One region of the Anaerobacillus sp. MEB173 genome, then DNA from elsewhere that is predicted to be linked to it. Evidence: riboswitches for the same ligand, from Rfam matches in the RefSeq annotation. Region 1 holds a riboswitch; the other holds the start of a gene.
What was found. Region 1 has a riboswitch for cyclic di-GMP ahead of ACJ2A9_RS23295 (stalk domain-containing protein). Riboswitches for the same ligand answer to the same signal wherever they lie in the genome.
Positions count from the first base shown of each region.

Region 2: it holds a riboswitch for cyclic di-GMP, as region 1 does, so the genes downstream of both, ACJ2A9_RS13800 (anti-repressor SinI family protein) here and ACJ2A9_RS23295 (stalk domain-containing protein) in region 1, are expected to answer to the same signal.

Region 1 is NZ_JBJMAU010000037.1:2,248-7,581, reverse strand. Features, by position in the region: gene ACJ2A9_RS23315 (JAB domain-containing protein) at 1-314, shown strand, start outside; gene ACJ2A9_RS23310 (hypothetical protein) at 301-438, shown strand; gene ACJ2A9_RS23305 (hypothetical protein) at 860-997, shown strand; gene ACJ2A9_RS23300 (carboxypeptidase regulatory-like domain-containing protein) at 1,143-1,829, shown strand; cyclic di-GMP riboswitch class I at 2,271-2,354, shown strand; gene ACJ2A9_RS23295 (stalk domain-containing protein) at 2,384-3,271, shown strand; gene ACJ2A9_RS23290 (copper amine oxidase N-terminal domain-containing protein) at 3,490-4,419, opposite strand; gene ACJ2A9_RS23285 (hypothetical protein) at 4,364-4,939, opposite strand.
Region 2 is NZ_JBJMAU010000006.1:77,406-82,739, reverse strand. Features, by position in the region: gene secA (preprotein translocase subunit SecA) at 1-591, opposite strand, end outside; gene hpf (ribosome hibernation-promoting factor, HPF/YfiA family) at 994-1,536, opposite strand; gene ACJ2A9_RS13810 (cold shock domain-containing protein) at 1,851-2,048, opposite strand; gene ACJ2A9_RS13805 (helix-turn-helix domain-containing protein) at 2,880-3,209, shown strand; gene ACJ2A9_RS13800 (anti-repressor SinI family protein) at 3,195-3,356, opposite strand; cyclic di-GMP riboswitch class I at 3,375-3,467, opposite strand; gene ACJ2A9_RS13795 (flagellar protein FliT) at 3,739-4,089, opposite strand; gene fliS (flagellar export chaperone FliS) at 4,089-4,493, opposite strand; gene ACJ2A9_RS13785 (flagellar hook-associated protein 2) at 4,521-5,334, opposite strand, start outside.

The sequences.
Region 1 (5,334 bases):
ACACGAAAAATCAACCAACGAACATCAATGTTTTTCATATAGGGAGTTTGAATGCAAATATTGTAAGTTGTCGTGAAGTGTTCAAGTCAACTATCCTGTCTAATTCTAATGCCATCATCGTTTGTCATGTGCACCCGTCAGATGATCCTACAACATCAAGGGAAGATGTAGACGTCACGAAGCGTTTAGTAGAAGCAGGTAAAATCATTGGCATTGACGTATTAGACCATATAATTGTCTGCGATAATAGTTTTGTTTCCACTAAAAGAAAAAGGACAAATGTAAGGGGAGTGATAGGACATGGAGTCAGCTAGACTATTATTTGTAAATCATATGATGAAGGAACATGACATTGAAGTTAATAGAGCAGACATCGTTTCTGAAGCTGTAACGATGTTCCATGATGAGCTAGACCCTAATGTATTTCCAACTATATGATTAGGTTTTTCCATCAGTTATAATTGTATATAGATTAATTAATAAATAAGAAGGGCTAGAGAAAAAATGTTTAAACTAATTTGCGATGCGAATTTATAAAAGGAATAACAATAAATTTAGCGACGGATGAGATAAAAAAACTAAATAAAATGGAAAAGACCAGGTTTTATACGCAAAAAATATGGCTTCTTTCAAGAAACTATCAGACTACGTATAAAAAGACATTATTCTTGGTTTACATTGGGAATGGAAATGGCTAAATGGAGAGATAGATTCATTGATTGCATATTGTCCAAGTTGCACACATAAAATTAAGTTCAACATTGAAACTGTAGGCCTGTTTAGTGGGGTTAAAGGATATAGATTTGCTAGTTGTACGAATAAAACAAATACTTGTCTTTTAGGAAAAAAGGGGAAGTCAATGATTGAAAATAAAGACTATACGTTTTCGCTGGATGAAGTAAAAAAGTATATTACGGCAAATACTGTAGATCAAAAATGGAAGGACAGAGTGTTACTTTTTGAGTTTAATAAAAAACAAGAAATATGTAACCGTTAAAAAATTTTAGCATCTAGATCATTTGGCAAAGCATTTTTTAGTGTTGTTAGTAACCGCATGGAAGTGCGCAATATGGACTAAAGTGATAAATAGTAACAATTAGTAATAACGATAAATATTAATATAGCTTAAGGAGGGAAAAACTATGGAAATGAGAAAACTGATTTTTGGTATTAGTATATTGGTAATGGTAATAGCTATCTTGTTACCTCTACAACCCGGTGGTGAAAAAGTTTTTGCAGAAGGTGATGCAATCGTAAAGGGGAAAATAACCAATGACTTAGGTGAGCCTATTGAGAATGCACACTTTTCCCCTTCAGTATCTGGCGAAGTACTTGTAACATATACTGATCAGAATGGTTTTTATGAGATTGAATTACCAGAGGGAACTTATTGGTTTAAAGTATATGCTGAGGGTTACGAAGTACAATATATAAAAGATTATCCTGTTTTATCAGGAGATGTAATTGAAATGGACTTTACAGTGATTCCTATAGAGGATTCGATAAAGAAAGAAGAATTGTTAATTTTGAATTGTAAGAGTATAGACAGAAATAAATTATTAAAAGATGTGATTAAGGTACAAGTCAATAAGGGCGTGGTTAAGCTATCTACAAAACCATACTCAGGCTTTTCTAACTCACTGTTACAAATTTATTTCTATGAAGTTGAAGATGATGCTACTATTAGAGCAGTAGAAAAGTTATTTCTAACAGCTGATAAGAACGGAAAAATTAAGCTGAAACAGGAGCTTCCACCTGGGAATTATGAAGTGTGGGTATGGTTTGATTGGTCTGATGGTATTTTTAAAGAGAAGATTAAAGTTGACTAGACATAAATTTAATGATTTTTTCTAGTGACAGCAACGGATTTTACTGATATACAGTTTGATAGAATGGAGTTTAATGAGATATTTTGTGTCACAGTTTTTTTCTTAATTTTGGTTTCCAATCAATGGTTCTTCAAAATACACTGATAGGATGTCAGCTGTTAAAGGTGGAGAAAATAAAGCAAATAATGTATTAGAGGAATACATTGCTAATATACTTATCTTGTTAAAAGATCAAATTGTTAAGTGAAAAAACGCGGAGAGTAGTCGAAATAAACTATTCTCCTTTTTTCATGGATTAAATAGGGGACATAGGAGCATGGATCGACTTTTTCTTTTGCTTTATAAGGTTGGTAATCGGTAAGGATCATTATCAACTAGCTGCGCACATATACAAATTTATTAGAATATCTACATATTTTTAATAATCTAGTATGTTATAATTTTCCTAAAAGGTATAACTAGAGAAATCTAGTGGCACAAAGCTATAGGGACTAAGGGCTTAGCCTATGTCAGCCAGCTGCCGTTACCATTGTAAATTAAGGAGGAGTTAGGTAATGAAAAAGGCAATTGTTTTAAGATCACTAGGAATTGGGTTACTAGGATTTTCGCTAGTATTTGCTCAACCGTTGGCTGCGGATGCAAACCGCGGCGGAGGAGATAACCCTGGACAAGAAAAGAAAAACACGAGCACAGAACAAAGGGTCAATGAGCAATCAGAACGTTCAGTAAAGAATGAACAGCAAAAAGAAGATAAAGAAATAGCGAAAGAGGAACAACGAGAAATACGTGATACATATCGACAAGAGAAAGAACAACTTAATGAATTAAAAAGAGAATCGAAAGAAGCCTATCAAGCAGCTAAACAGCAGCTTAAAGCGGAAATACAGCAGCATGCATCTACACTAGAACTAGAAGGCGACCTTGAAGGGGCCTTTGAATTAGAGTCTGAAGCTGTGAAGATTGATTTAAAAGATCGAGCATCTTACAAACGGCTTGGAGAACTATATGACAAAAAGAACGGCAATAAAGGAATGAAAGTTTTTGTAAATGGTACTCATCCTGTCTTTGATGTACCGCCGGTTATCAAATCGGGACGAACATTAATTCCAATTCGTGCCGTGTCAGAAGCATTAAATGCTGAGGTTGATTGGAATGCAGAAGAACAAAAAGTTACGATTAAACGTGATGGTGTTACGATCGAGCTATTCCTCGGTGAGAATATCGCTTATATTGATGGTAAAGAAATGATATTAGATGTACCAGCAGGCCTTCATAATTCCAGAACTGTTGTACCTCTACGTTTTATAAGTGAAGCATTAAACTCATTTGTTGATTGGGAACCGGAATCGGGTAGTGTCATTATTGTAGATGAGGTAGAAATAGATGAAGAGGATACGACAGAAGATTCTAACAATGATGGAGAAAATGGAGACGAAGTTTAAAGTCCCTTTTCCGTTATAGAGAGTTATCGCTAGTTGCGATAGCTCTTTTTTCTTTAGATTGGAATGAATATTGGTACCAGATACCTCACGCGTAATATTTTGTTCCTAGAAAGCACACTTAACCGAAAGCAATTTGGTTTCGGTACCGGGTGCGGCACTTATGGGTTCAAGTAAAAAAAAGAATGACATAGCGAATGTCATTCCTTTTTCGACCAACCTTATTTAATCGCTATACTTTTGTTTGAAGAATTCCATTTGACGTCTTTTCCTAATTGTTCACTTACAAATCGAAGTGGAACGAAAGTCGTGCCGCGAATAATTTCAGGTGCAACGTCGATCCAGCGAGAAGAACCATTGACTTTTACGTTTCGATTGTTTTCTCTCAGGACAATTGTTGTTCCATCTAATTTAACGGTTATAGAACGATTCGTACCGTTCCATGTGACATCTGCACCGAGCTGTTCACTGACAAAACGTAATGGTATTAGAGTTGTTCCGCTCTTAATATAAGGTGCTTCAGTTAAGGTAATTCGATTACCGTTAACTGTACCGATTTTATTATTTAAGTAGATAACGATTGTATTATTTGGAGAGTCATCACTCGGGTATCGTGCGATGAGTTCATATTTTCCGCTTAAATGCTGATTTCCCCAGCTGCTAGGATAAACTTCGATATAGTATGTGCCCTTTGATAGTGATCTAGAATAAGAGGAGTTGCCCCAAACAATTTGTTTTTTGCTGCTGTCATACACATTAAATCTGGCTGGTGCTGATGTATTGCTTAAACTTAGGTCAATATAACCGTCTTTATTTAATGTGATGGAATAAAAATCTCGATCAAAGCTAGAGGATAATTCTGATTTTACAGTTTGGCCAGATTTTAAACCATATGCATTTTCACGAGTATCATTTGGTTCGAATGTTTTAGTATCTTGGTTCACAGAACCTGTTGAAAAAGTTGCTAAAAGGTCATATGATCCGTTTGAATAATTATTTCCCCAGCTGCTAGGATAAACTTCGATATAGTAAGTACCCTTTGCTAGAGATTTAAAGTAAGAAGAGTTGCCCCAGACAATTTGTTTTTTGTTACTGTCATACATTGAATCTAACAGGGGCCGTTGTATTAGATAAATAGATATAGACGTCACCATTATCTGCTGTGGTCGTAATTTTATAAAAATCTCGGTCAAAGCTTGAAGGTAATGATGATGTTATATTTTTGCCTGATGTTAGTGTAAATGCATTTTCCCGTGTATCATTTGGCTCATGTGTAGCAGGATTGTGTGAACTATTGCCATCTGAGTACGTTGCTAGAAGGTCATATGAACCACTTGAGTGACTGTTTCCCCAGCTGCTAGGATAGACTTCAATATAGTAGGTCCCCTTAGTTAAAGAATTAAAATAAGAAGAGTTGCCCCAAACAATTTGCTTTTTGTTGCTATCATACACATTGAATCTAACTGGAGCTGTTGTATTCGATAAATAGATATAGATATCACCATTATCAACAGTTGTTTCGAATTTGTACCAATGTTTATCTTTACTTGATGTTAGTGTATTTGTTTCTTTTATTCCTGAAATAATATACGTTTCATTATCGTAAGTCGCACCGGTAGCTGTGATTAGTAAAGTGAAAAATAGAAGGAGTGCCGTTATTTTTTTAGACATTTTCTCAATCCTTTCGATATGTAGTTTTTTCTTTTAAATTAAGTCGTTGTTATTAGTGAAATTAGCATACAAAAATCCCATTTTTTTTAGATATTATCTCCTTTTTAAAAGATTCATAGTATTTTATTACCGGTTTACTATATCAAAAAAGAATTAAAATAAATGTCGAAAGGTAGTTGGAGAATAATAAATTTCCTGTAATTCCATTAAGAGGCAATCCCTTGTGATGGGATTCAGCTGAAAAATTTACTAGGAAGGAAACCAACTATGTCTAGCTTAAAGTATTTGTTATTAAGGAAGAATGTAGTAAAATAGGTTAGAGATTCATTTTTATATGTATTAGATTTCGCTTTTAATCAAATGCAGTGGCTGTAAATATAATAGAATCAAAAAAC
Region 2 (5,334 bases), on a different contig from region 1:
TTCTTCTTTATATAACACCATGTTGTCACGAAGGTAGTCAAAGCCAAATTCATTGTTCGTTCCATATGTAATATCGCAAGCATACGCTTCCCGCTTCTCTTCCTTCGTTAAACTATTTTCATTCAAACCTACAGTCAGTCCTAAAAAGCGGTAGAGCTCACCCATCATCTCACTGTCACGACGAGCTAAGTATTCGTTGACAGTAACAACATGAACACCTTTACCTGTTAATGCATTTAAGTATACGGGCAGAGTCGCAACTAATGTTTTCCCTTCCCCGGTTTTCATTTCGGCAATATCTCCATTATGAAGAACCATGCCCCCTAATAATTGAACAGGGTAATGGCGCATATTCAGTACTCGGGTTGAGCCTTCCCTAACAGCCGCAAACGCTTCAGGCAAGATTTTATCCAATGACTCGCCGTCCTCTTGAATGCGCTTTTTAAACTCTTCCGTTTTCTGACGTAACCCATCATCAGACAGCTTCTTGAACTCATCGCCTAATGCCTCAATTTCATCCACTGTTTTCTGCATCTTCTTAAGCTGACGCTGACCAGGATCACCAACAATTTTTTTTAATAATCCTAACATTGTTTATACGCTCCCTTTATCACAACTAACATAGCTTGTGTTCATTAATAAAACCTAACTTTTTTATATGTAATACTGGAAAATTTATGTTCTTTTAGCCTAACTTTAATTTTAACAGTTTACGGTAATGGAGACAAGGAACCTCAAATATAATGTAAAATTTAGAATGTAAAATGTAAAATTGCGGTTTGTGGGAGGATTTTTGTTTGAGCTTTATTCAGTTTAGAGTTTAGAGTTTAGAGTTGAAAAGAAAATGTAAAATGTAAAATGTAGAATGTAAAATTTAAAATTAAAAGACTAAAACCTAGGGAGTTTGAAAGTGCTTCTTTGAGTAAACTAAATCATTTTACATTTTACATTAAAAGAACACAGCGTTTCCGCTGTGTTCTTGGTTAAGTATTCTTATTCCGGCTCGATTAGGCCGTAGCGTCCGTCTTTACGGCGGTATACGACGTTTGTGTCACCGTTTACTGCATTTGAGAATACGAAGAAATTGTGACCGAGCATATCCATTTGAAGAATTGCTTCTTCAGCATCCATCGGCTTTAAGTTAAAACGCTTAGTACGAACAACTTCGATTTCGTCCTCATCAAATGTTGCTTCAGGCTCAACATCATTACGGAACATATATTTTAAGCTGCCCTCTTGGCGGAACTTGCGATTTACTTTCGTTTTATGTTTACGGATTTGGCGCTCAAGCTTTTCAACAACAAGATCGATTGCTGCATACATATCAGTATGAGTTTCCTCAGCACGTAATAGTAATTGTGCCATTGGAATTGTTACCTCAATAATGTGTTGATTGTTGAGCACTTGCATACGTACATTCACATCAGAAGTTGGAGTATCGTCGAAGTATCGCTCTAATTTACCAACCTTTTTCTCGACATAGTTTCTTAAAGCTGGAGTTATTTCAATGTTTTCACCACGAATGTTATAGTTCATATAAAAAACTCCTCCTTTCTTATACTTACATAATTCTATTTCCTTAAATTCTTTTCCTTCTAAAACTTTGAAAATATTTGTCGTTTTTGTGAAGGAATAAACATCATCAACCCTAAATAAGGTTACCCATTACCAAACTAAATATACAACCAAACATTTGTTAAGTAAACGTAACTTTCTGTGACAAAAGAAGTTCCGCGATGCATTTCAGCTTAACTAACATTAAGCTATTTAAATATAAAAACCCACCCCCGTAAAGAGGTGGGATGTAATCGCTATATTCATCTAGTCCCCATTTTGTCCAGGAATGTGAATTAAAGCTTGTTTACGTTTGCCGCTTGTGGTCCGCGAGCACCTTCTACGATTTCGAATTCAACTTCTTGTCCTTCGTCTAAAGTTTTGAATCCTTCAGATTGAATAGCAGAGAAGTGTACAAACACATCGTCTCCATCTTCACGTTCGATAAACCCAAAACCTTTTTCTGCGTTAAACCATTTTACTTTTCCTTGCATGTTTCACATTCCCTTCATAAATAAAATCCAGTGGAGGCAGTGTATGAAATCCCTTCCACAATTTCAATATAACAATAGCACTATCTGTAGTCAAACTATTTCGTCATCTTAAATTCGACAACTCTTTGTCGAATTTCCTTTGCTACATTTCCTCACTTCTCCATCTTACATACTAGGACAAAATACATCAAAAATTGTTAAAAAGTCATAAAAAATGTCAGAAAATTATTGCAATTAGGGTAACCCTCTCATATAATAAAGAAGTAGTGATCAGTCAGGTACCAAAAAGAACTAGTCCATACATACTACAAACTTTCACACCACATAAACATAACTACCTTGCTTCTTACTTCTATATCGCCCCTTGTCATACCCCCGGACAACTGGTCAGTCATATTCAAGCATGTTCACAGCTACATAATTTCTACCCATTACAGTGACCATGCAACAAACTTGCTGCTAGTCGGCTTCCGTCGATCTCGTTTCATTAACAGCTACTCCATTCATTCTAGCCATGTATCACTTCAGCACAAGTTTGCAGTTTAGCGGTAAAATGCCACAGAGATGTAGGTGCATATACGATTAGAATAATTCTCTTATTATAGTGGACTACAATTTCTGTGGCGTTTACCGCTCCTCTATTATCCTGGGTATGTTTTATATTAGTGCTTCGCTGCCTATGCGAGGTGCTTTTTTGTCCTATTCTCCCTCTTTTAAAAAAATAAAAAAAAGAAACTTTTATAGTGGATTAGTGGGGGAACTACTATTTTCCATAGTTAAAATATGGTATTATGATAGTAAGACGATAAATTATTATACGGAGGTTTTTAAATGCTCGGTTCCCGAATTCGTGATTTACGTTCCAAAAAAGGGTTAACAATGACCGAACTTGCAAACCGTGCACAAGTTGCCAAGTCATACTTAAGTTCAGTCGAACGAAACCTTCAAACAAATCCATCTATACAATTTCTAGATAAAATTTCAAAGGAACTTAATGTTGATGTCCCTTTTTTACTAGATACGGACAAAGAAGACGTTGACAAACAATTAGATAACGAATGGATACAACTTGCGAAAGAGGCTCAAGAGTCAGGTATCTCAAAAGAACAGTTCAAGGAATTTCTTGAATTTTCAAAATGGCAAAAGCTAAGAAGGAGCTGAATAATGTCCCTTCTTAGTTTCTTTGTTTTCATTAAGAAATTTCCTGATTTCTGCAGGTGTCAGACCGATTTTCTTAGCTTCAATTAATAACCGCAACCATTCTCTATCAATGAAACTATTTTTCACCTCTATATGCGGTATGTCCAATACTATAACCTCCAATTATTCGGCAACCCAGCTATCATAGAAAAAATGCTACCTTTCCTTAGACCTGAGGCTTTGCGTCCTTACTTTTCAATAAGTTTGCCCTTTCTATTATTCCGAAAATAGAGTATTACATTAGATACCTACTGAAATCCTACGTCTTAAAAATCATTCGTTTTCCTATAGTCATTTTAATCTAATCAAATAGTAACACATTTCCAACGATTTAGTTACAATAATAGTTCCAATTTTTGTGACATATATCCACAAATATCTAGTAAATGTAATTAAATGGTAATTAATTCCCGTTGGAAATTCTAGTAAAAAAATAAAGTGCCTACAAACTGTAAGCACTTTTTGACAAAACTTGTCACTTTATGTCCTTCTATTTTTTCTTATCAAAAAATAGTCCATCCGTATATACTGATTCATAAGGATGATCGTATCGTTTGTTTGTTTCCTTTTTTCTATTTAAATCACTAATATCTCTATTAATCATCACAGATGCAATCTTTAACTTACTATTAATCTCATGATTCATCTTTACAATGACTTGCCCAAGCTTCCTCTCAGAATCGGTAGGAGTATCCTTTAATTGCTTGATGAGGTCTTCACGTTCTGCCAGAAGCTGTTCAATTCTTTCAATATAAGATTCCCGTTCTTCCTTTGGCATCTGCATCTGCAGGTGATCAAATAATTGCTTCGTCACCTCATACACAGCTTTGATCGTAGACACTATGCCTGACCACCTTGACCATGACGTTGCTTACGATCAATGGCAATAACTTCTTTCCACGTATCACGGAACTCTGTTACAAACTGTTCGGCCTCGGCAAGTGCCGCTCGATCACTTTTGACATTTGCATCAATCAAACGGCTTAAGACAAAATCATACATTCTCAACATATTTTGTCCAAGTTCACTATCCGTTTTTAATGTCACCATAAGTTCACGGATAATATTTTGCGCTTTGATGATGTTCGTATTTTTTGCCTCAACATCATTCTTTTCAATTGCCGTATTCGCTAGCTTGATAAACTTTAAGCAGCCATTATAAAGCATTAGCGTCAGTTCACCAGGTGAAGCTGTCGCTGTTGTATTTTGTTTATATTTAGCTGCATATGGGTTTGGAATGGCCATTTTTTTACCTCCTAAAAATCTCTTTTATTATTGTTGTGACCCAAATAAGTGGGAATATAAAAATTCAGCCTGACTATTTGCTTGCTGCATTGCTTTTTCCATTGCCGTAAATTGGCGCCAATGTCGATCTTCTACTTGTTGAAGACGACGCTCAAAGTTAGAAATACGATCATCAAGTGAACTAATATTTCTTCCAAGGGTAAACTGATGGTTCAAGCGCCCTTCAGCTCCGGCACGTGAAACGACCTGGTCACGTGTCGTTGCCAAGCTATCACGCATCCGTCGTGCAATCCCCTTATCAGCATTCGTCGGTCCATCTGCTGCAAAAATTTGAAAAACAGCTTCCGGATCTTGTTCAATCGCTGCTCTCAGCTTATCCTCATTAATTTGCAGCTTCCCGCGATCCATATAATTACTTGTTGTCGTAATACCTAAATCTGTCAGCTGCTTAAATGGGGCATTCTCACCAACGGCTACAGGAGTGTAAATATCAACCCGCAAGCGATTTAAGCCACTTGATAACATTTGATCATTGCGAAGCATCCCGCTTTTCGCCTTTTCCTCCCACTGCTCTGCTTCTCGCTCAGACAAAGCTTCTCTTTCCTCTTTTGTTAACGGTTTATAATCGCGATATTTCTCTTCCTTCAACTTCCCATTAATCGTATCAATCATTTCGTTATATTCATCAACGAACGCTTTGATCGTGTCGAAGATTTTTTGCGTGTCAGTATTAACTGTAAGGTTTACAGCTCCATCAGTGAATGTGTCCTTTAGGGTGATCGTTACACCGTTGACTGTGAATGTGTTTGTTGGACGTTCTGTTGCAAGACCGTTGATTGTG